Regions from separate parts of the Pantoea sp. X-Soil-TKNS-1211 genome, predicted to be linked through region 3. Evidence: predicted binding sites of a transcription regulator. Region 3 holds the regulator's gene; each other region holds the start of a gene.

Region 1 (7,272 bases), 1.1 Mb from region 3:
CAAGGCGAATGGCAACGTTATAATTTGCTGCTTTTTCTTTCATCAGAGTAAAAGAGAGTTTACCTTCTGCATCTGTTACGCCGTTATTTTCCGGCGTGATGACGTTACCCTCACGATCGTTAAGCTCAAGTGCCGCACCTTTAACCGGATTTCCCTGCTTGTCAGTGGCGATTATAGTTTGGGTAAAGCTATTCCCGGCAATAAATTGATTTTCAGTGGTAACAAACCGAATCTTATCAACCACTACGGCTTCCGTTTCCTTCGCTGTCAGCGTCAGAGTCAGCTGTCCCATCTGAGTGCTGCCATGATATAGCGTCAACGTCACCACACCAGCCTGGGTTCCTGACGTCACATCCACTGTATAGCGACCCGGTTGCTGACCATCTTCTTTAAACTGACCGACCGTCACACCCGCCTCAGCGCTTCTCAGCAGATTTTGCATTTTTGCATCCAGACGCAGGCTGCCTGCTTCATTGCTTACCGGCTTGCCATCTTTATCTTTCAGCTCAACAACCACCTCAGTTTTGCCGCTGCCATCAGCCACCAGTTCACCGCTGGTCAGGGTGACAGTGGTCTGTCCGGCATCCGGCTGCCCTGGCTGTTGCGGCTGCTCCGGTGTACCCGGTTCTTCCGGCTGCTGCGGCTCTTCAGGAATAGTCTGTTCCGCTTTCTCTACCGTAATCTGCACCTGAGCACGTGGAGACGCCTTGCCTTTGGTGTCATAAGCTACCGCACCGAGGGTATAGGTGTTGTTCGCCCCTTCTTTATACGCTGGCAGAACCAGTACTGAGTTAGTGCCAGTACCGGTAACTTTACCGCCCGCCGCCACCAGTGCCGCATCGTCCCAGACAATTTTGCCCAGACCATGTTTCGCCCAAACGCTGACACTCAGCGGTTGAGAGGTGCCTTCCACGCCTTTAATCGCGCTCGCCAGTGAGAAGGTAATCACGGTCTGCTCACGGTAATCCATCACAATCTGGTTATTACGTGACACCAGCTCATAGCGTGAACCGGCCAGGCTGCGCTGATCGGCCACCGCTTCTGGCGACAGGTGCCAATCCAGGTTACGGCCAAAGTTCCAGTTCAGGTTCAGGCCAACGGTAGTGTCTCCGCCGCTCTGCATGCTTTTGCGATGACCCGCGTCAACGGTAACAAGCGGAACCGGTGTCCAGTTCACACCCATCGTCACGGCTGACGGGTTCTTTTGCAGGTTGCTACGGCTCATCAACGCCACGTTGTCGCCATAGAATTGTTCGTATTTAACCTTACCGCCGAGCTGCGGATACATCGGCAGCCAGCTCGCCAGTTCGATATCCCAGCCATTGGCCGGACGTTCGTCATGATCCGCCAGCAATTTAGACTGATGCCAGCCGTTCAGTCCGTAATAGCCGTTAGCAGCCAGACGCAGTGCTTCGGTCCAGATTTCGGCACCAAGGCCCAGACGGCGGTTGTTGCCACTGAAATCATTATCAAAAAACAGGTTGCTACCCAGCATCATGCCATCAGTAAAATAACGTGAACCGAGACCGATATTACCGGTAGTGCGGTCGTCAGCATGACGCGCGCCCAACTGGCTGAAGATCATAAAATCACGGCTGTCCCACAACGGCACCAGCACATCACCGGCATAGTTGTAGTTAGAGAAGTTGTTGTCGGAGGAGATGGAAACACGTGATGAACCGCCGAAACCGTTCAGCCAGGATTCGGCCTGCTGACCGGCCATCGAGTTCAGTTGGTTCTGACCAAACTGACGTGCATCGGTGGTTTTGTCGTTAACTTTGGCATCAGCCTGCTGTGCCGACTTGCTGGCTTTTTTATCCTCATGTGTTGCTTTATCCACTGGCAACGCGGCTGTTTTGCTGGCAGGAACCCAGATGGCTTCACCGGCGGAAGCTGCAAGGAACGTCGCTTTATCGCTGAAAGCAAACGAGTTGATTTCCCATAAGTGATCGACCGACACCTTATTACGCTTCGCAAGATCGGCGACACTCTCACCCGCTTTAAGTACCGTGGACTGAACCTTCATGTCCTGCTGCGCACTGGCGTGGGCCACAACCGGCATACCCAGCGTGGAAACAGATAGCTGCATAAAAATTGCAGTATAAATAGCCGAGAGCTTAAATTTTTTAAATTGCATTCAGATTTACCCAGTGATTGAAAACCGCTTAAAAATATCGCCCGAAATAAAAATCGCTTTTTTACTTCGAACTTTACCGCTGGGAATTTTCAATGCAGTGAGAAAAAATCGGTAATGAGATTACACGTAATTATTAAGGATGAGAATAATCGTCATAAGCGGATTATTTTCCTCACTCATACTATACCTGTAAGATAAAACCTCAGACATTAGCCACCAACTGCCTATCGCATTGATATGATTGATTATCAGATCATAAAAACATGAATAAAACCTGATAGTAAAAAGCATACTTTGCCGAATTGTGAATGAAATTAAATATAGACATTCAAACAATGGTGGGTTTTATAATTAAATTAACAGGAAAAATAGAGACAAAAAAATCTTGGGGCAATCAGAAAGCACTCAGTATAACACCGGGTATTTTCAGTTTTTTACCTACATAGCTAAGAATAAATAATACAGAAGAAAAGCGATAAAATAGCGAAAAAACGGGCGAGAAAGATTAGCAGTCAAATTATTTGCAGAAGATGCCCGCTTTTAAGTATTGATTAAAAGCGGGCAAAACCAACTTAACCTTCGTTATGCAGTTCCAAACCTTCCACTTCAGTCTGACGCGCGACAGCTTTCGCATCATCATTGCGCAGTGACTGGAGATAGTCGAGATAACGCTGGTCAACGTCTTTGGTGACGTAGATACCGTTAAACACCGAACACTCGAACTGTGCGATATCCGGGTTCTCTTCGCGTACCGCTTCGATCAAATCGTCCAGGTCCTGGAAAATCAGCGCGTCAGCTTTGATTAACTGGCGAATCTCTTCCACTTCACGACCATGGGCAATCAGCTCGGTAGCGCTTGGCATATCGATACCGTAGACGTTCGGAAAACGAATTTCCGGTGCCGCAGAGGCCAGATAAACGCGCTTCGCACCCGCTTCACGCGCCATCTCAATAATCTGCTCAGAAGTGGTGCCACGTACGATGGAGTCGTCCACCAGCAACACGTTCTTGTCACGGAACTCAGCACGGTTAGCATTCAGCTTACGACGTACCGCGCTGCGGCGCAGATGCTGGCCCGGCATGATAAAGGTACGGCCCACATAGCGGTTTTTCACAAAACCCTGACGATACGGTTTGTCGAGAATACGCGCGATTTCCAGCGCCACATCGGTGGAGGTTTCCGGGATTGGAATCACCACGTCGATGTCGAGATCTTCCCACTCACGAGCAATTTTCGCTCCCAGCTTGGTACCCATACGCACGCGCGCGCTGTAGACCGAAATTTTGTCCAGGAAGGAATCCGGGCGCGCAAAGTAGACGTACTCGAACAGGCACGGATTGCTTTTCGGGTTTTCGGCACACTGACGGGTAGACAGCTGGCCCTGCTCGGTGATGTACACCGCTTCACCCGGTGCGACGTCACGAATAAACTCAAAGCCCAGCGTATCCAGCGCCACGCTTTCCGAGGCCACCATGTACTCGGTACGGCCATCAGCAATGACACGTTTGCCCAGCACCAGCGGACGGATACCGTTCGGGTCGCGGAAAGCCACCATACCGTGACCGATAATCATCGAAACGACCGCGTAAGCTCCGCGCACCTGCTGGTGCACCGCAGCCACCGCGGCAAAAATGTTGTCAGCTTCCAGCGGGTAGTGCTGAAAACGGTCCAGCTCCTGCGCAAAGATGTTCAGCAGGATTTCGGAATCTGAGGTGGTGTTGACGTGACGGCGACCCACTTCGAACAGCTGTTTACGCAGTTCATGTGCGTTGGTCAGGTTACCGTTGTGCGCCAGCGTAATGCCGTACGGGGAGTTCACATAGAAAGGTTGCGCTTCAGAGGCGCTGGAACTGCCTGCTGTCGGGTAGCGTACGTGACCAATCCCGATGTTGCCTTGCAAACGCTGCATGTGGCGTGCTTCGAAGACATCGCTCACCAGCCCGTTGGCTTTGCGCAAACGAAAGCAGTTCAGCGCATCGATGGTACAAATGCCGGCGGCATCCTGCCCGCGGTGCTGCAGCACCGTTAACGCGTCATAGATCGACTGGTTTACTGGCATAAAACCGGTGATACCAACAATACCGCACATGTTGTCATTTCCTCATTAGCCGCACTCCCGATGGCGTCACCGGGGTAAAAAACTGGACGTGCTTTTCAGATAGTCGAAAAACCACCTGATGATATAACTGAACTGGGGAATAAGTTGGGACTGCTGCCAGTCCGGGCTTTTTGAGAAGCCGGTGAATGTATCAAGGAAGAAGAGAATAGCGGCAACAATCAGCACGCCACGCAACGCCCCGAAACAGACCCCCAACACCCTGTCGGTTCCCGACAGGCCGGTCTTTTCAACCAGCGTGCCGATCACATAGTTCACGATGGCACCCACAATCAGGGTGGCAACGAAAAGCACCGCGATAGCGATACCGTTGCGAACCAGTTCGTCGTCAAAACCTGTAAACCAGACTGCAAGGTAGGCGTAGTAGTGACTGGCGACAAAAAACGCACATCCCCAGGTAACGAGAGATAAGGCTTCCCGGACAAACCCGCGAACCAGGCTGACCAGGGCCGAAAAACCAACTACCGCAATAATGACGTAATCAATCCAGATCATGAACTCTTCCAGCGCCAGCGCGATTGCACCCCTGCATCCAGTTCGGGGCGCATTCTAACAGAAAAAGAAAACGTTTGCGTAGGGTTTTCCGGTTCTGCATCCATAAAAAGGGCGATGAAAAAAACTTTCCTCGCCCTGAGCCACTTCAGCATTATAATCCACTGAAATATAATAAATTTTTACCCATCACCGCAGTGAACACTCCGTGCTGTGCCGCGCCTTTTTCAGCTATCGGCGCGGCTTATCAACGGTTTAGCGCGTGCTGTAAGGTTTCACCACACCGCCCAGTCCGGAGAGGTTTTTCAGCTCACCCAGTGCGGCCTGCATCTTCGCTTTTGAGGCATCCGGCCCGACATAAATACGGGTGATCTGCCCCTGAACCGGCGTGGAGGGCACGGTAAAGGCGCGATATCCCGACAGGCGTAGCTGCGCGACGATCTCATTCACTTTGGCGGCGTTTTTCAACGCACCGAGCTGTACCACATAAGCCTGGCCGGTTGGAACCTCCGCTTCGCTCTGCTTCGGCGTTTCAACCGGTTTAGCGGTTTCAACCGACTTCGGTTGTTCGACCGGCTTCGGCTCTACCGGTTTGGGTTTCGGCTGCTCGACAGGTTTGGGCTTCGGTTGCTCAACCGGTTTCGGTTTCACAGTCTGATGCACCGGCGGCGGCGTCACCACCGTGGGTTCGCTGTTCTCCACGGGTTGCGGGCTGCTATTCTCGGCTGGCGTGGTGATGGTTTTGCCATGAGCTTCACTCTGCGCTGCCCCCGCGCCTTCCGGTGGCTGTGCAGGCAGCGACTGCGTTACCGGCGGCACCATTTCGCTGTCCTGCTGGTCATCCGGTTTCGGCACCAGCGGTATCGCAGCGAACTCCTCTTTATAGTGCTTTTTCTTGCCATCCAGCAGACCGGGTAACACGATGACGCCAACCGCCACCAGGATTACCGTGCCCACTAAACGGTTCTGAAACTTACTTGCCACTGCCGTTCTCCGCTGCCATCGATTCCATTACCTGTGCCACGGTGTGGAAAGATCCACACACCAGAATCACATCCTCGGGTCTGGCCTGCTGACGCGCGGCCTGCCATGCTGAGTCTACGGTAGTAAATGCCTCACCACTCGCCAGGTGGGCAATCAGTTGTTCCGCTGTTGCACCGCGTGGACCATCCAGTGGTGCGCAGTACCAGCTATCCACCTGTGGTGCCAGCGCCGCCAGCGTCCCGGCGATGTCCTTATCATGCAGCATGCCGACCACCGCGTGTACCTTACCCGTACTCGGCAATTCAGCCAGACGTGAAGCCAGATAATAAGCGGCATGGGGATTATGCGCCACATCAAGGATCACGCGCGGCGCAGTGCTTACCGTCTGGAAACGGCCCGGCAAAATCGCCAGCGGCAGATGCTGACGGATAATCTCTTCGCTTACCGCCAACCCCGAGGCACGCAGCGCGATAAGCGCGGTGGCGGCATTGGGGAGTGGCACCTGTGGCAATGGCAGATCACGTAATTCGCCCTGCGCATCCTGCAACGTCCAGCTGTCGCCCTGCTGCTGCCATTGCCAGTCACGATTACGCTGCAACAACAGCGCGCCCTTCTCCGTCGCAACGTCAGCAATGGTATGCGGCATCTCGGGTTCACCCACCACTGCCGGTTTGCCGCCACGAAACACGCCGGCTTTCTCGCGGCCAATGCTTTCGCGATCCGGCCCCAGCCAGTCGGTATGATCCAGCGCGATGCTGGTGATAACAGCCACGTCCGCATCGACGATATTGGTTGCATCCAGACGTCCGCCAAGGCCGACTTCGAGGATCACCACATCAAGCTGCGCAGCACGGAATAGGTTCAACGCCGATAGGGTGCCGAACTCGAAGTAGGTCAGGGAGATATCACCCCGTCCGGCTTCAATGTCAGCGAAGCTGGCGCTATGCAGCGCTTCATCCAGCTCAGCGCCCTGAACACGTACCCGTTCGGTATAACGCACCAGATGCGGCGAGCTGTAGACGCCGACACGATATCCGGCCGCCATCAACAGGGTTTCCAACGTGCGGCAGGTGGTGCCTTTGCCGTTAGTACCGGCAACGGTGAAGACAAATGGCGCAGGTTTGAGCAGGTCAAGGCGTGCGGCGACGCGCTGAATACGATCCAGCCCCAGTTCGATGGGCTGAGAATGCAGGTGTTCAAGATAATGAAGCCACGTGACCAAAGGCGACGTGGCTTGAGGAAGGTGAAGAGTGTCCATGTGTCCCGTTAACTAACTTTATACGGTGCATTGGTGAAAAGGCGCATTGCTGCGCCTTTCCGTTGCCTGTCAGGCCTCGTTGCTCTCCGGCTCAGCCGCAATCGGCTGATCACCATCCTGCAGCGGCGCTGGCAGGTTCATCATTTTCGCCAGCAGGCTGGCCAGCTTAAAGCGCATCTCCGGACGACGGATGATCATATCGATCGCGCCTTTTTCGATCAGGAACTCACTGCGCTGGAAGCCCGGCGGCAGTTTTTCACGTACGGTTTGTTCGATGACACGTG
Region 2 (7,272 bases), 1.9 Mb from region 3:
GCCTGAGCTAAGACGACGCATACCATGACGAAAGTCATCCAGAGAAATCGATTCCTGGTGTGATGAAGTAACTGACATTAAAAACTCCGACGTACGTGATTCTGCGATGAAGCTCGACTGAAATTTCGCGATCATAATTTTCTCATCAGTCGGCTTTTTTTACCGCTCAAATCCTACACTACATCACGCTATTCAGCATCCATTCAGGCATTTATCAGCAAGATGCTACTATGAAATGGCTGCTGGTGCGGCACCAGCGCATTTTCATGATCTTCAGTGTTATCTGAAATTCAGGTATTCCATGTAATGCCGGATGCAAAGCCATGAGAAAATTCTTACAATAGACCTGATGATTATCCGACCATTTTCACGGAGCGACAGATGGCTAGTCATTTTGTTCGTTGGACGGGTAACCCGCCTCTCTCCTCTGAGACAATGCGGGTCCCACAGGATGTGATTAATAACGCACAGCGCCTGCCTGACAAACGTCGGGGACGCTTTCTTGCCGCACGCGGGTTGCTGGCGCAGCTTATGTTGCGCGTCTACGGTATCAATGAATTACCACCGTTGGTGACAACCAGCAGTGGTCGCCCTTGTTTTGCCGATTCCGCCCTGCCTGATTTCAGCATTGCTTACGCCGGAAATATGGTGGGTGTATTGCTGGCCGAAGAAGGCGGCCGGGCCGGGCTGGATATGGAGATTGTACGCGCCCATAGCCGTCAGACTCAGGATACATTGACACAGGATCTCTCTTCCGGTGAGAAAGCCTGGATTAATGCGCAGCAGGATTTTATGGAAGCGGTGACGCAAATCTGGACCCTGCGCCAAAGTATCCTCAAACTCACCGGAGAGGCTCAAAGTGGTATCGATTCGTTGCGGCTACACCCGGCAGCAGGTCGTCTGCGTTCCAGCATCTTTCCTGATATTCAGGCGGTGTGCGATGCAGAACCAACGCTGGTCTGGTCGTGCGCACTCTCCCCCGGCACCGAACGACTACGACTGTGGGAAATTGATACCCACCATCAGTGGATGCCGTTGCGCGACGTGGAGATGAGTAAACCGAATATTGGGCCGCGCACACTACGGCTGACCAGTTTACCCAGCGAACGCACCACGCCACAGGAAATGGGGCATCTCTGACAAAACAGGCCGCTTATGCGGCCTGTCCGGTTTTAGTGGGCATCGACAAAGACGATTTTCAGCACAAATAACAGCGCCACCACCACCACGCACGGGCTGATTTCCCGCCAACGACCGGTCCCGAGCTTCATCACACAATACGCGATAAAGCCCAGCGCGATACCTTCCGTGATGGAGAAACTGAATGGCATCATCACCGCAGTGACAAACGCCGGAACCGCTTCAGTGAGATCATCCCAACGCACCCGTGACAGCGACGCAGTCATCAGCACGCCAACGTAGATTAACGCTCCCGCCGCTGCATAGGACGGCACCATTGCTGCCAGCGGTGACAGGAAAATCACCAGCAGGAACAGAATACCGGTGATCACCGCCATCAGCCCGGTGCGTCCGCCAATCGCCACACCAGACGAACTTTCTATATAGGCGGTGACGGAAGAGGTTCCAATCAGTGAACCCGCCACCGAGCTGACGCTATCCACAAACAGCGCCTGCTGCATACGCGGGAAGGTGCCTTTTGCATCGGTCAGGCCCGCTTTATCCGTCACGCCAATCAAGGTGCCGGATGAGTCAAACAAGTTGACCAGCATAAAGGAGAAAATAACCCCGGCCATGCCGATATTGAGAGCGCCTTTGAGATCAACTTGCCCCACCACTGAACTCACAGACGGTGGCGCCGCGAAAATGCCGGTGAACTTCACATCACCAAGCAGCAGACCAATCACAGTTGTTACCACAATCGACACCAGAACTGCCGCATGAATGTTACGCGAGGCAAGAATCGCGATGATGAAGAAGCCGAGCGCACCCAGTAATACGCTATGTGAGGTCAGGTTCCCCACCGCCACCAGAGTGTCGGCATTCGACACGATAATGTCGGCATTTTTCAGCCCCATCATGGCGATAAAAAGCCCGATGCCAGCGGTAATGCCAACACGCAGACTCAGCGGGATATTGGCAATCATCCAGTAACGCACGCGCAGCAGCGTGAGAATTAACAGCCCCAACGCCCCCCAAAAGATCGCACCCATGCCGATCTGCCACGAATACCCCATCGCGCCGACCACCACAAAGGCAAAGAAAGCATTCAGTCCCATGGCCGGGGCCAACGCTACCGGCAGATTCGCCACCAGTCCCATCAGGATGCTGCCGAACGCCGCGATCAAACAGGTAGTGACAAACACCGCCTGAGTATCCATACCTGCGGCACCCAGAATCTGCGGATTAACGAAAACGATGTAAACCATCGTCAGAAAGGTGGTGAAACCGGCGATCACTTCCGTACGCACGGTGGTGCCGTGCTCCTGCAGCTTAAAAACACGCTGCAACAGACCTTGCTTGTTCATAGCTTATTCCGCTGAAAAATTTAACGCGCGTATCCTATAGATTTTAACTGACCAGCACACTGATTTTTCGCAAGCGTTTGCTCGGTGCGCACAGTGAGTTAGAGTGACAGCTTCTTGTTTAGCAAAAGGATGATGTCTGATGTCAGTTGAATGTGTTTTTTTTGATTGTGACGGCACACTGGTCGACAGCGAGGTGATCTGTACACAGTCCTACGTCAACACCTTTGCCCGCTACGGTATTGAACTCTCGCTTCAGGAGATGTTTGAAAAATACAAAGGGGTAAAACTGTACGACATCATTCGTGATGTTTCAGCGGAACATCAGACTGAATTGCCGCTGGATGAGGTGGAAACCGCATATCGCGCGGAGGTGGCTCGTTTATTCGATTTAGAGCTGCAACCGATCGCCGGAGCGAAATCGCTGGTGGAGCAGGTCAAAGTGCCGATGTGCGTCGTCTCAAATGGTACGGTAAAGAAGATGCAGCATTCACTGGGGCTGACCGGCATGTTGCCATACTTTGCGGCACGTCTTTACAGCGGTTATGACATCAATCACTGGAAACCAGACCCGGAGCTGATGTATCACGCGGCGGAACAAATGCAGGTGCCCATTGAGAAGTGCATTCTCGTGGATGACTCTGAAGCTGGTGCCCGTGCGGGTATCGCCGCAGGCATTCCGGTGTTTTATTACTGCGCCGATGCACACAACCCAGAACTTGATCACCCGCTGGTGACCCGATTTGATGATATGGCGCAACTCCCGGACTTGTGGCGCGCGCGCGGTTGGGCATTGGTGTAACTCTTCGCATCCGATCCCCTGGCGGCGCGATAAATGCGCCGCCAGGGAATGCATCTAGCCGATCGCGCCGAGTGAATCCTCATTGCCCTGCGTTTTCGGCAGCAAAAACAGCGTGGCGGCGATATCCAGCAGATAAATCAGCGCCAGCAGTGTAATTGCCGCCGTAAAGGAAATATGGGTCGCCAGTAACCCAATCACCAACGGACCAAAACCACCCACGCCGCGTCCGAGGTTAAATAACACATTCTGCGCCGTGGCACGCGCCTGGGTTGGGAAAGTATCGGAAATCAGCGCACCATAACCGCCAATCATGCCATTCACAAACATCCCCATTAGCGCACCGGTAAATAACATCACAGTGGGATCGCGCAGCTGAGCGTAAATAACCACCATCACTACCGCACCAAATTGATACAGCAGGAAGATTTTCCAGCGTGCAAAGCGGTCCGCCAGCACACCAAATAACCAGATGCCGAAAGTCATGCCCACCACGGTGACAGCGGTCCACAGACCGGATTTGGTCAGGCTAAAACCGAAGCTGGAAGAGAGATAACTCGGCATCCAGATCATCAGACCGTAATAGCCAAAATTCTGTACCGAGCAAAGAATGAAGATCCCGAGACTGGCTTTGCTGGTGGCGCGGTCACTAAACAACAACCGAATTCGCGCCGCAAACGACAACTGCGGCGTGGTTGCCACATGTCGGGTAAAGCCCTCTGGCTCGCCCATGCTGCGACGAATCACAAATGACACCAATGCAGGCAGCAGACCCACCAGGAACATCCCACGCCAGCCAATCACGCTCAGCAATGGTGGCGTAATAAAGGCCGCCAGCAATACCCCCAGCTGCCAGCCAATGCCAACCCACGCCGATGCGCGGTTGCGCTTCTCCTGCGGCCAGGCTTCGGCAATCAGCGCCATGCCGATACCAAACTCACCACCCAGCCCCATCCCGGCAAGGGTACGATACGCCAGCAGATCCCAATATCCCTGCGCCACCGCACACAACCCGGTGAAAATCGAGAACATCAAAATGGTGACGGTGAGAATGCGGATACGGCCAAAGCGGTCACTCAAATGACCAAAGACAATACCGCCAACCACGGCACCGATCAGTGTCCAGGTGACCAGCGAACCAGCCTGGGAGGGATCTAACGCCAGTGACAGGCTAATCGCTGGTAACATAAAGCCGAGGATCAGCAGATCGAAGCCGTCCATCGCATAGCCACTGACTGCCGCGAGCATCGCTTTTGCCGGGGTTACGCTTTGTTTCTTGTGTGGGGAGAGGGACATGCAGCAGCACCTTGCAGTAAAAAGTGCGCCAAGTATAAAGAGCAGAAAGACTTGAGACCAATCAGAAATGGAGATGGCTGCCAGTTAAACCAGCAGCCACAGGGTTATCATGAAGGTTTATTGCTGCCATCGTCGCCAGACAACAGCTCATCCAGCTTGTCGCCACCAACGTGACGGAAATCCTGGCCCTTCACAAAATAGAAGATGATTTCGCAGATATTCTGGCAACGGTCACCGATACGCTCAATGGCACGGGCGCAGAACAGCGCGGTCAACACGCTAGGGATAGTTCGCGGGTCTTCCATCATGTAGGTCATTAACTGACGCACAATACCCTCGTACTCTTTATCCACCTTCTTATCTTCACGGTAAATATCGATCGCCGCGTTGAGATCCATACGCGCAAAAGCATCCAGCACGTCATGCAGCATCTGCACGGTATGGCGGCCAAGTGATTCAAGGCTTACCAGCAGCGGCATATGTTGCTGGCCAAATTTCTCCAGCGCGGTGCGGCTGATTTTTTCCGCCACGTCGCCAATACGCTCCAGCTCAGAGATGGTCTTGATGATCGCCATCACCAAACGCAAATCGCTGGCGGTAGGCTGGCGTTTGGCGATGATGCGCACGCAGGCCTCATCAATCTCCACTTCCATCATGTTGACCTTCTGGTCGCCGTCGATGACACGCTGCGCCAGTTCGCCATCCTGGTTGTGCATCGCGGTAATGGCATCGGTAAGCTGCTGCTCCACCATACCACCCATGATCATCACCTGAGTGCGAATGTGTTCCAGCTCAGCGTTGAACTGACCGGAGATATGTTTGTTCAGATTTAAATTATCCATGTGCGTCTCCGTCAAATCAGCCGTAACGACCGGTAATGTAGTCTTCTGTCTGCTTCTGCGCTGGCTTGGTAAACAGCGTATCGGTATCGCTGAATTCAATCAGCTCACCCAGATACATAAAGGCGGTATGATCGGAACAGCGCGCCGCCTGTTGCATGTTATGGGTCACAATCACCACGGTGTAATCCTGCTTCAGCTCGGTGATCAACTCCTCGATACGGCCAGTGGAGATCGGATCCAGCGCCGAGCATGGCTCATCCAGCAGCAACACTTCCGGACGAATGGCAATGCCTCGAGCAATGCATAAACGCTGCTGCTGACCACCGGAGAGACTGTAACCACTCTGATGAAGCTTGTCTTTGGTTTCATTCCACAGCGCTGCTTTGCTCAGCGCCCACTGCACACGCTCATCCATATCGGCACGTGACAGCTTTTCAAACAGACGGACACCAAACGCGATGTTGTCGTAAATCGACATCGGGAACGGCGTGGGCTTCTGGAACACCATGCCCACGCGGGCGCGCAGTAGGGCGATATCCTGGTTTGAGGCCAGAATATTGTCACCATCCAACAGAATTTCACCTTCCGCACGCTGCTCAGGATAGAGCGAGTACATTTTGTTGAAGGTACGCAGCAGGGTCGATTTACCGCAGCCGGATGGCCCGATAAACGCGGTGACCTGGTTCTTTGCGATGTCCAGATTGATATTTTTCAGCGCATGGAATTTCCCGTAATGGAAGTTCAGATTGCGCACCTGAATTTTGCCGGCAGAAGAAGTTGCCATACTCATTGCTCGTCTCTCATGTACCGCGCCGCCACAGCCGCGCCGGGAAATTAGTGTTTGCTCTTGGCGAAAATCACACGTGCCAGGATGTTCAGCAGCAGCACGCACAGGGTAATGAGCAGCACCCCCGCCCACGCCAGGCTTTGCCATTCCGCAAACGGACTCATGGCAAATTTAAAGATGGTCACTGGCAGGTTGGCGATCGGCTGCATCATGTCGGTGCTCCAGAACTGGTTTGACAGTGCGGTAAACAGCAGCGGGGCGGTTTCACCGGCGATACGCGCAATTGCCAGCAGCACCCCGGTAATAATGCCGGATACCGATGCCTTCAGGGTGATAGCTGAAATCATCCTCCATTTCGGCGTCCCTAGCGCATATGCGGCTTCACGCATGGTATCAGGCACCAGGCGCAGCATATTCTCGGTGGTGCGGATCACGATAGGAATCTGCAACAACGCCAGCGCTATTACCCCCGCCCAGCCAGAGAAATGCTGCATCTGCGCTACCACAATGGTGTAAACAAACAACCCCACCACAATTGACGGTGCAGATAGCAGGATATCGTTGATAAAACGAATCACTTCCGCCAGCCAATGCTTGCGACCATATTCGGCAAGGTAGATCCCCGCCATGATACCCAGCGGCGTACCGAAGAAGGTTGACCAGAAAATCAGTAAACCACTGCCCGCCAGGGCGTTCGCCAGACCACCGCCCGCCGTATTCGGTGGTGGGGTGGATTCGGTAAACAGCGACCAGGAGAGGCCATCGATACCACGCGACACAGTAGTAAACAGAATCCAGACCAGCCAGAACAGGCCAAAAGCCATCGTCAACAGCGACAGGGTCAGGGCGATTTTGTTTTTGGTACTACGCCATGCCTGCATTTTACGGCGTGAGGCTTCCAGTTCGGCGCGCGCCTGCAATTCAAGAGTTGTCATGAACGGGCTCCTTCACTCTTCGCCAAACGCAGGATCATTAGTTTGGAGATCGCCAGCACGATAAAGGTGATCACAAACAGGATCAGCCCCAGTTCCATCAACGCTGCCACATGGACACCAGATTCCGCTT
Region 3 (7,272 bases):
TAAAATCACCCCGCTGCCGCCCCAATGTGCGGCAGCGCTGTTTTTTCGTAGCGTTAACTCGCTATACTTAGCTTTTGTGCTTTTTAAAAGAGGATGTTATGCGTTTACTTCATACTATGTTACGCGTTGGCGATCTGGAACGTTCAATTGAGTTTTATACCCAAGTGCTGGGTATGCGTCTGCTGCGCAAGAGCGAGAACACGGAATACAAATACACGCTGGCTTTTGTCGGTTACACCGAAGAGAGCGAAGGTGCGGTGATTGAGCTGACCTACAACTGGGGCGTGGATAGCTATGACCTTGGTAACGCGTACGGTCATATCGCGCTGGGCGTTGATGATGTTGCTGCCACCTGTGACCAAATCCGTCATGCCGGTGGCAAAGTGACGCGTGAAGCCGGTCCGGTAAAAGGCGGCACCACGGTCATTGCATTTGTTGAAGATCCCGATGGCTACAAAATCGAGCTGATCGAAAACAAACATGCCGGACACGGCATCGGCAACTAACGCTGTTTGCCAGGTCAGCCTGGTCTTTTACGGGCTGGCCCTCCTCTGCTGCTGCACCCTCCCGCGATTTTTGCCATAATGCGCGCTGCCTCAATTATTGCTATGAGATCCTGATGTCTGAATCGAACGCCTTAAATGCTCTCCATCAACGCTTTCGCGGTTTTTATCCCGTGGTGATCGACGTCGAAACTGCCGGTTTTAATGCCAAAACCGATGCCCTGTTAGAAATCGCTGCCACCACCCTGAAGATGGATGATGACGGCTGGCTGCATTGCGACGAAACGCTGCATTTCCACGTTGAACCTTTTGAAGGCGCGATTCTTAACCCGGAAGCCCTGGCGTTTACCGGGATTGACCCCAGCAACCCGCTGCGTGGCGCGGTGAGCGAATATGATGCGCTGCATGCCATTTTTAAGATGGTGCGCAAAGGAATGAAAGACACCCATTGCAACCGTGCGATCATCGTGGCGCACAATGCGACCTTCGATCATAACTTCCTGATGGCTGCCGCTGAGCGCGTCAGCCTGAAGCGCAATCCCTTTCATCCGTTCGCGACGTTCGATACCGCAGCATTAAGTGGATTAGTGTTGGGGCAGACCGTGCTGGCAAAAGCCTGCAAGGCGGCAGGAATGGATTTTGATAGCACTCAGGCGCATTCGGCCCTGTACGACACCGAACAAACTGCCATCCTGTTTTGTGAACTGGTGAACCGCTGGAAGCGCCTGGGTGGCTGGCCACTGGCATACAGTGACGATCTGTCGGAAGAAGACACCGCCGAGTGACCAAAAGAAAGGCCGACGATTGTCGGCCTTGCCATTATTCTGCTTCTTTATGCTTCTCAGCAGTTTCTTTAATCAGCGGCTGAAGTTCACCACGCTGGAACATCTCAACGATGATGTCGCAACCACCAACCAGCTCGCCATCAACCCACAGCTGCGGGAAAGTCGGCCAGTTAGCGTATTTTGGCAACTCAGCACGGATATCCGGGTTTTGCAGGATATCAACATACGCGAAGCGCTCACCACAGGCAGACAGAGCCTGTACCGCTTGTGCAGAGAAACCGCAGCTTGGCAGTTTCGGCGAACCTTTCATGTACAGCAGGATCGGGTTTTCTGCGATCTGGCGCTGGATTTTCTCAACAGTACTCATTATTGCCTTCCTTAATTCCTCACTTCGTGTTTGTTTATTGTAGCGACTTCACCCCCGCACTGAAAACGGGATTTTGCAGTCGAGGCACATCAATCGCCATGTTTGTTAAGTTCCAGTACCACACATAACATTTCCATATCATGAATAAGCATGAACCGATTAATAATTGGCAATATTTCTGCTGGGTTAACCAGCTGAAATCGCTCATTTTTGCCCCATATCAAGTCTGCTAACAGATTAATAGAAAAATGCCTTACCTTTTGGAAAAAAACTGGATTAGAATCATCTCGGCGCTGATCATTGATCAGATTTTTCTAACATAGCCGCAGGCTGTTACTTCAGACTGCTTAACCTGTAACCGGACTATGCGTTTACTCATTACGCTTTTTATGCTGGCTTTCGCTCAACTGTTTTTTAATGTGGCTTCTGCATCCCCGCATGCGCCCATCAATGCCAGTTTGCATAACGCTGAGAAGAAAAGTGCGCGCGAAGATGAGCGTCGTAAACGACGCCCGGTAAAAACCAGCACGAAGAAATCCCGCCTCGCCACCAGTGTTCAGAAGTTAAAGCTGAAAAAACAGCCGAAAACAGAAACCGCGCTGCATAAAACCCGGAGTAAAAAGACCCGGCTGAAATCGCCGTCAAAAAAATATGGTCATCAGCGTGTAGCAAAGAAAACTGAGAAGTTGGACGATGACCGCGATCTGACCACCATCAAGATGAGCAATTCTCATCGTCAGCGTTATCAGAAAGCGCGAGAGACCGCGATGAACAAACTGATGGGGCAGATTGGCAAACCTTACCAGTGGGGCGGCACCTCACCACATACCGGTTTCGATTGCAGTGGTTTGGTGTGGTATGCGTACAAGGACCTGGTCAAATACAAATTCCCACGCACCGCGAACGAAATGTACCACCTGCGTGATGCGGCACCGATTAAGCGTGACATGCTGGAGAAAGGGGATTTAGTGTTCTTCCGCATTAATCATCGTGGTACTGCCGATCATGTTGGCGTTTATCTTGGCAACGGCAAATTTATTCAGTCGCCACGAACCGGTAAAGATATTCAAATCAGTGCGTTGGGTGAGGATTACTGGTTGAAACACTATGTCGGCGCACGCCGTATGATGACGCCCAAGACCATCCGCTAGAGCAACCCGATCGAAAGAAGAAGCCGGACACTGATTTTCAGGTCCGGCTTTTTTATTAATGAAGGATCGCGGTGAAGCTGAATACGATAATCATTAGCAGCGCGCCCACGGTGGTAAACAGCGCCAGTTTCAGGTCTGTACTCATCACAACTCCTTAGTCACATTAATTGAAGGGTTATCGTGATTTTCTCACACCCCCCGGCAAAAATCTCGTGTTATCCGCGCCAGCTTGCTAGAATCGCCGCCTTTCGTTGCGCAACAGTTTTTGCGCACGCTGTGTTTGCGGCAAGTTAAAGTGTTATTGACTGAGTGTTAACGTCTTTTTCTTCGCCATTTGCCCCGAAAATCGGGGCGCAAAACCATTAGCAGACGCAAACGTTTAACAATATACTTATCAGTTAGTTGCGATAAGCCCGGGAGTACCATTTTCATGGCAACAATTAAAGATGTGGCGAAACGCGCCGGTGTCTCTACCACCACGGTTTCGCATGTCATCAACAAGACGCGTTTCGTCGCGGAAGAGACGCGTAACGCCGTATGGGAAGCGATCAAAGAGCTGCATTACTCGCCCAGCGCCGTGGCGCGCAGCCTGAAAGTTAACCACACCAAAACTCTGGGGCTGCTGGCCACCTCCAGTGAAGCCCCCTATTTCGCCGAAATTATCGAGGCAGTGGAAAACCATTGTTTCGATCGTGGTTACACGCTGATCCTTGGCAATGCGCATAACGATCTGCAAAAACAGCGCGCGTATCTGTCAATGATGGCGCAGAAGCGCGTCGATGGCCTGCTGGTCATGTGTTCTGAATACCCTGATGACCTGCTGACCATGCTGGAAGAAAATCGCAACATCCCGATGGTGGTGATGGACTGGGGTGCATCGCGTGGCGACTTTACTGATACGGTGCAGGATAACGCCTTCCAGGGCGGTTATCTTGCCGGTCGTTACCTGATAGAGCGTGGCCATCGTGACATCGGTGCTATTCCTGGACAAATGGAGCGCAACACCGGCGGTGGCCGTCATGCAGGATTCATGCAGGCGCTGAACGAAGCAGGCATCACTGCGCGCCCCGAGTGGATTGTGCAGGGTGATTTCGAACCGGAGTCAGGTTATCAGGCGATGCAGCAGATCCTCAATCAGAAACAACGCCCAACTGCGGTGTTCTGTGGCGGCGATATCATGGCTATGGGCGCGATTTGTGCCGCAGATGAAATGGGCCTGCGTGTGCCACAGGATATTTCGGTGATCGGTTATGACAACGTGCGCAACGCCCGCTATTTCACTCCCGCGTTAACCACCGTGCATCAACCCAAAGCCCAGTTGGGGGAAAAAGCGCTGGAAATGCTGCTGGATCGCATTACCAGCAAGCGTGAAGAACCGCAGACCATTGAGGTTCAGCCGACGCTGATTGAACGTCGTTCCGTCGCGGATGGCCCCTTCCGCGACTACCGCCGCTAAGCCTCCGTTTCGCTCAGCCATTCCTGGTTGAGCGTTTCGGCATCGCCAAGATAGGTCAACAACCAGCTCAATGCCGGTGAGTTGCGTTGTTCTGACCAGCTGACACAACAAGGGCTATCCGGGAACGGCGTGGGTAACGCTAACTCAGTTAGGGCACCGCTATCCAGCAACGGTCGGGCTAAATGGCCCGGCACCATGCCAACGCATAATCCAGCCAGCAAGCAGTCGAGGCCAGTTTCCCATTCCGGCACCACCAGTCGGCGCTGATTATCCAATGTCCAGGTCATACGTCGCGGCAGCGCCCGTGAGGTGTCTTCCAGCACCAGAGAAGGCCAGGCTCTCAGGGTCTCTTCGTCCAACAAGGTACTTTTCGCCAGTGGATGATCGGGACTGACCACACAGCGCCAGTTAAGTGCCCCCATGTCCTGAAAAGCGAAACGACCGCCAACCGGGATCGCCTGGGTGGCGCCAATTGCCACATCGACCCGCCCATCGGCCAGCGCATCCCAGACGCCGTTGAACACTTCATAGCTGATTATCAACTCCATATCGGGAAAGTGGCGATAGAAATCCTTGACCAATTGACGAGTACGCTGCGGTTTCACAATACAATCCACCGCAATACTGAGCTGACCACGCCAGCCATTCGCCAATTGTTGGCACTGCCGCCGCGTGGCCAGCATTTTTTTGATAACACTTCGCCCCTCACGTACAAAATGTTCTCCTGCCGCCGTTAACACCACTTCCCGATGCTGACGTTCGAACAACGGCACAGCCAACCAGGTTTCGAGCTGGCGCACCGTATAGCTGATGGCAGAAGGCACCCGGTGTAACTCCTGCGCCGCCGCACTGAAACTACCGGTTCGAGCCACAGCATCCACCACCTCAAGAGCGTATTCAGACCACATGTTTTTGCCTGCAAATTTTTTGATAGCACTGCGCAAATATTAACGTTTCACAAAGCCCCTCGCACGCTTTTACACTCCCCCGCGTTTACCTGTCTAAAGAGAATTACCATGTTGTCATCAAAAGGATTTCTGCCTTATCTTGCTTTACTCAGCATGCTGGGCTTTCTGGCTACGGATATGTACCTGCCGGCATTCGGTGCCATGCAGCAGGATTTTGCCACCACACCCGGCACGATCAGTGCCAGTCTCAGCCTGTTCCTTGGCGGGTTTGCCTGCGCGCAGGTGTTCTGGGGACCGCTGTCTGACCGATTCGGTCGTAAGCCGATTCTGCTGGCAGGATTAGTGATTTTTGCCCTCGGCTGCCTGGGGATGTTGTGGGCGACTGACGTCCGCCTGATGCTGGCGCTGCGCTTTGTACAGGCTGTGGGTGTCTGTGCGGCTGCCGTGAGCTGGCAGGCATTGGTGGTGGATCGTTATCCGCAGAGCCAGGCTAACAAAGTTTTTGCCACCATTATGCCGCTGGTTGCCTTGTCACCGGCGCTCGCCCCATTACTGGGTGCCTGGCTGATGGGACATTTTCACTGGCGAAGCATCTTCCTGCTGCTGACGCTAATCACCCTGGTGTTGCTGATCGGTACTCTGTGCCTCGCCAATCCCAGGCGTACTCAAACCACCCGAGCGCCTCAGCCAGGCTGGCTGACGCTGCTGGCATCACGTTCCTATAGCGGTAATGTATTGATTTATTCAGCCTGTTCCGCCAGTTTTTTCGCCTGGCTGACCGGTTCACCCTTCATCCTCGCGGATGTAGGTTTGTCACCGGCGGATATTGGTCTGAGCTACGTGCCGCAGACTATCGCCTTTCTGATCGGTGGATTTGGCTGCCGCGCGCTACTGAATCGTTTTCACGGAAAACAATTGCTGCCGTGGTTGCTGGTGATCTACAGTCTGAGCATTCTTGGCCTGTTTGTGGTGGCACAACTCTCTTCACCGGCCCTGTGGGCATTGCTGCTGCCGTTTTGCGGCATGGCGCTGGCAAATGGTGCTATCTATCCGATTGTGGTCGCCAGCGCCCTGCTGCCCTTCCCCCAGGCGACGGGTAAAGCCGCTTCATTACAGAATTTGCTGCAACTCGGATTATGTTTTGTCGCCAGCCTGGTGGTTTCCGCCGGATTACAGCAGGCGCTGCACAGCACCAGCCTTGTCATGCTCGCCACCGTGGCACTCGCCTGGGCCGGTTTCGCCTGGCAACGTACGGCAAACGCACAAAGTGATGTTGCTCACAACTCCTTAGCCTGCGAAGATAATCACTGATGCAACGACTTTAGTTAGCAACCTAACGATAAGTCGTTGAATATTGACCCACGTAAGCATATACTGCGTGGGTCAGCATTTCTGTAACAAATCAATAACATAATTGTATTAATATTAAGCGACCCTGTCGCTGGGATGGCGTCTGCACGATATTCTCCGCTGTGTTGTGCCAGACATTTCTATTCAGATTCATACCTCTGTAAAACGTCGGATATCTGGCGCACGGATTTTCCGTGAGTTCTCTCACAAGCCTGGAGAAATTGGCTATTATTTTCTCAGGTTGAAATCGGAAAGGTGATGGAGAAGCTATGAGTTCATCGTGTATAGAAGAAGTGAGCCTTGAAGAAAACCACTGGTTTCGTATCGCCCATGAATTACTGGAACGGGCTGATATTGCTATCAACGGCACTCGCCCCTGGGATATTCAGGTTAAGCATCCGGATTTTTTTAAACGGGTTTTGCAGGAAGGTTCACTGGGCCTGGGTGAAAGCTATATGGACGGTTGGTGGGACTGCGAAAGTCCCGACATGTTTTTCCACCGTGTACTGAAGCATCATCTGGATCAGCAATTACCTCATCATTTTAAAGACACGCTGCGTATTGCAGCTGCGCGTCTGACCAATTTGCAATCGAAAAAACGCGCATGGATTGTGGGTAAAGAGCATTACGATCTTGGCAATGACCTGTTTTCCTTGATGCTTGATCCTTTCATGCAGTATTCCTGTGGTTACTGGAAAGATGCCGAGACGCTGGAACAGGCTCAGCAGGCCAAACTTGATATGATTTGCCGC

The links. Region 3 encodes PurR, which represses purine synthesis genes. Its sites were predicted from a motif close to CANGCAAACGTTTGCNTG; they were not measured.
Region 1: cvpA (colicin V production protein) is a predicted target of PurR. The motif match lies at 4,813-4,830, and genes of this name have one in related genera.
Region 2: AC6I8W_RS00115 (NCS2 family permease) is a predicted target of PurR. The motif match lies at 2,553-2,570, and genes of this name have one in related genera.

What each region holds. Positions count from the first base shown of each region.
Region 1 is NZ_AP035953.1:3,099,420-3,106,691, forward strand. It holds gene AC6I8W_RS14625 (inverse autotransporter beta domain-containing protein) at 1-2,089, opposite strand, end outside; gene purF (amidophosphoribosyltransferase) at 2,710-4,227, opposite strand; gene cvpA (colicin V production protein) at 4,264-4,749, opposite strand; gene dedD (cell division protein DedD) at 5,002-5,730, opposite strand; gene folC (bifunctional tetrahydrofolate synthase/dihydrofolate synthase) at 5,720-6,988, opposite strand; gene accD (acetyl-CoA carboxylase, carboxyltransferase subunit beta) at 7,058-7,272, opposite strand, start outside.
Region 2 is NZ_AP035953.1:17,177-24,448, reverse strand. It holds gene AC6I8W_RS00125 (flavin reductase family protein) at 1-78, opposite strand, end outside; gene AC6I8W_RS00120 (4'-phosphopantetheinyl transferase family protein) at 382-1,140, shown strand; gene AC6I8W_RS00115 (NCS2 family permease) at 1,173-2,486, opposite strand; gene yieH (6-phosphogluconate phosphatase) at 2,626-3,285, shown strand; gene AC6I8W_RS00105 (MFS transporter) at 3,340-4,578, opposite strand; gene phoU (phosphate signaling complex protein PhoU) at 4,686-5,420, opposite strand; gene pstB (phosphate ABC transporter ATP-binding protein PstB) at 5,437-6,210, opposite strand; gene pstA (phosphate ABC transporter permease PstA) at 6,255-7,142, opposite strand; gene pstC (phosphate ABC transporter permease PstC) at 7,139-7,272, opposite strand, start outside.
Region 3 is NZ_AP035953.1:1,963,153-1,970,424, reverse strand. It holds gene AC6I8W_RS09475 (alkene reductase) at 1-3, shown strand, start outside; gene gloA (lactoylglutathione lyase) at 99-506, shown strand; gene rnt (ribonuclease T) at 620-1,288, shown strand; gene AC6I8W_RS09460 (Grx4 family monothiol glutaredoxin) at 1,323-1,658, opposite strand; gene AC6I8W_RS09455 (C40 family peptidase) at 2,021-2,806, shown strand; gene cydH (cytochrome bd-I oxidase subunit CydH) at 2,862-2,951, opposite strand; gene purR (HTH-type transcriptional repressor PurR) at 3,237-4,262, shown strand; gene punR (DNA-binding transcriptional activator PunR) at 4,259-5,170, opposite strand; gene punC (purine nucleoside transporter PunC) at 5,279-6,481, shown strand; gene cfa (cyclopropane fatty acyl phospholipid synthase) at 6,790-7,272, shown strand, end outside.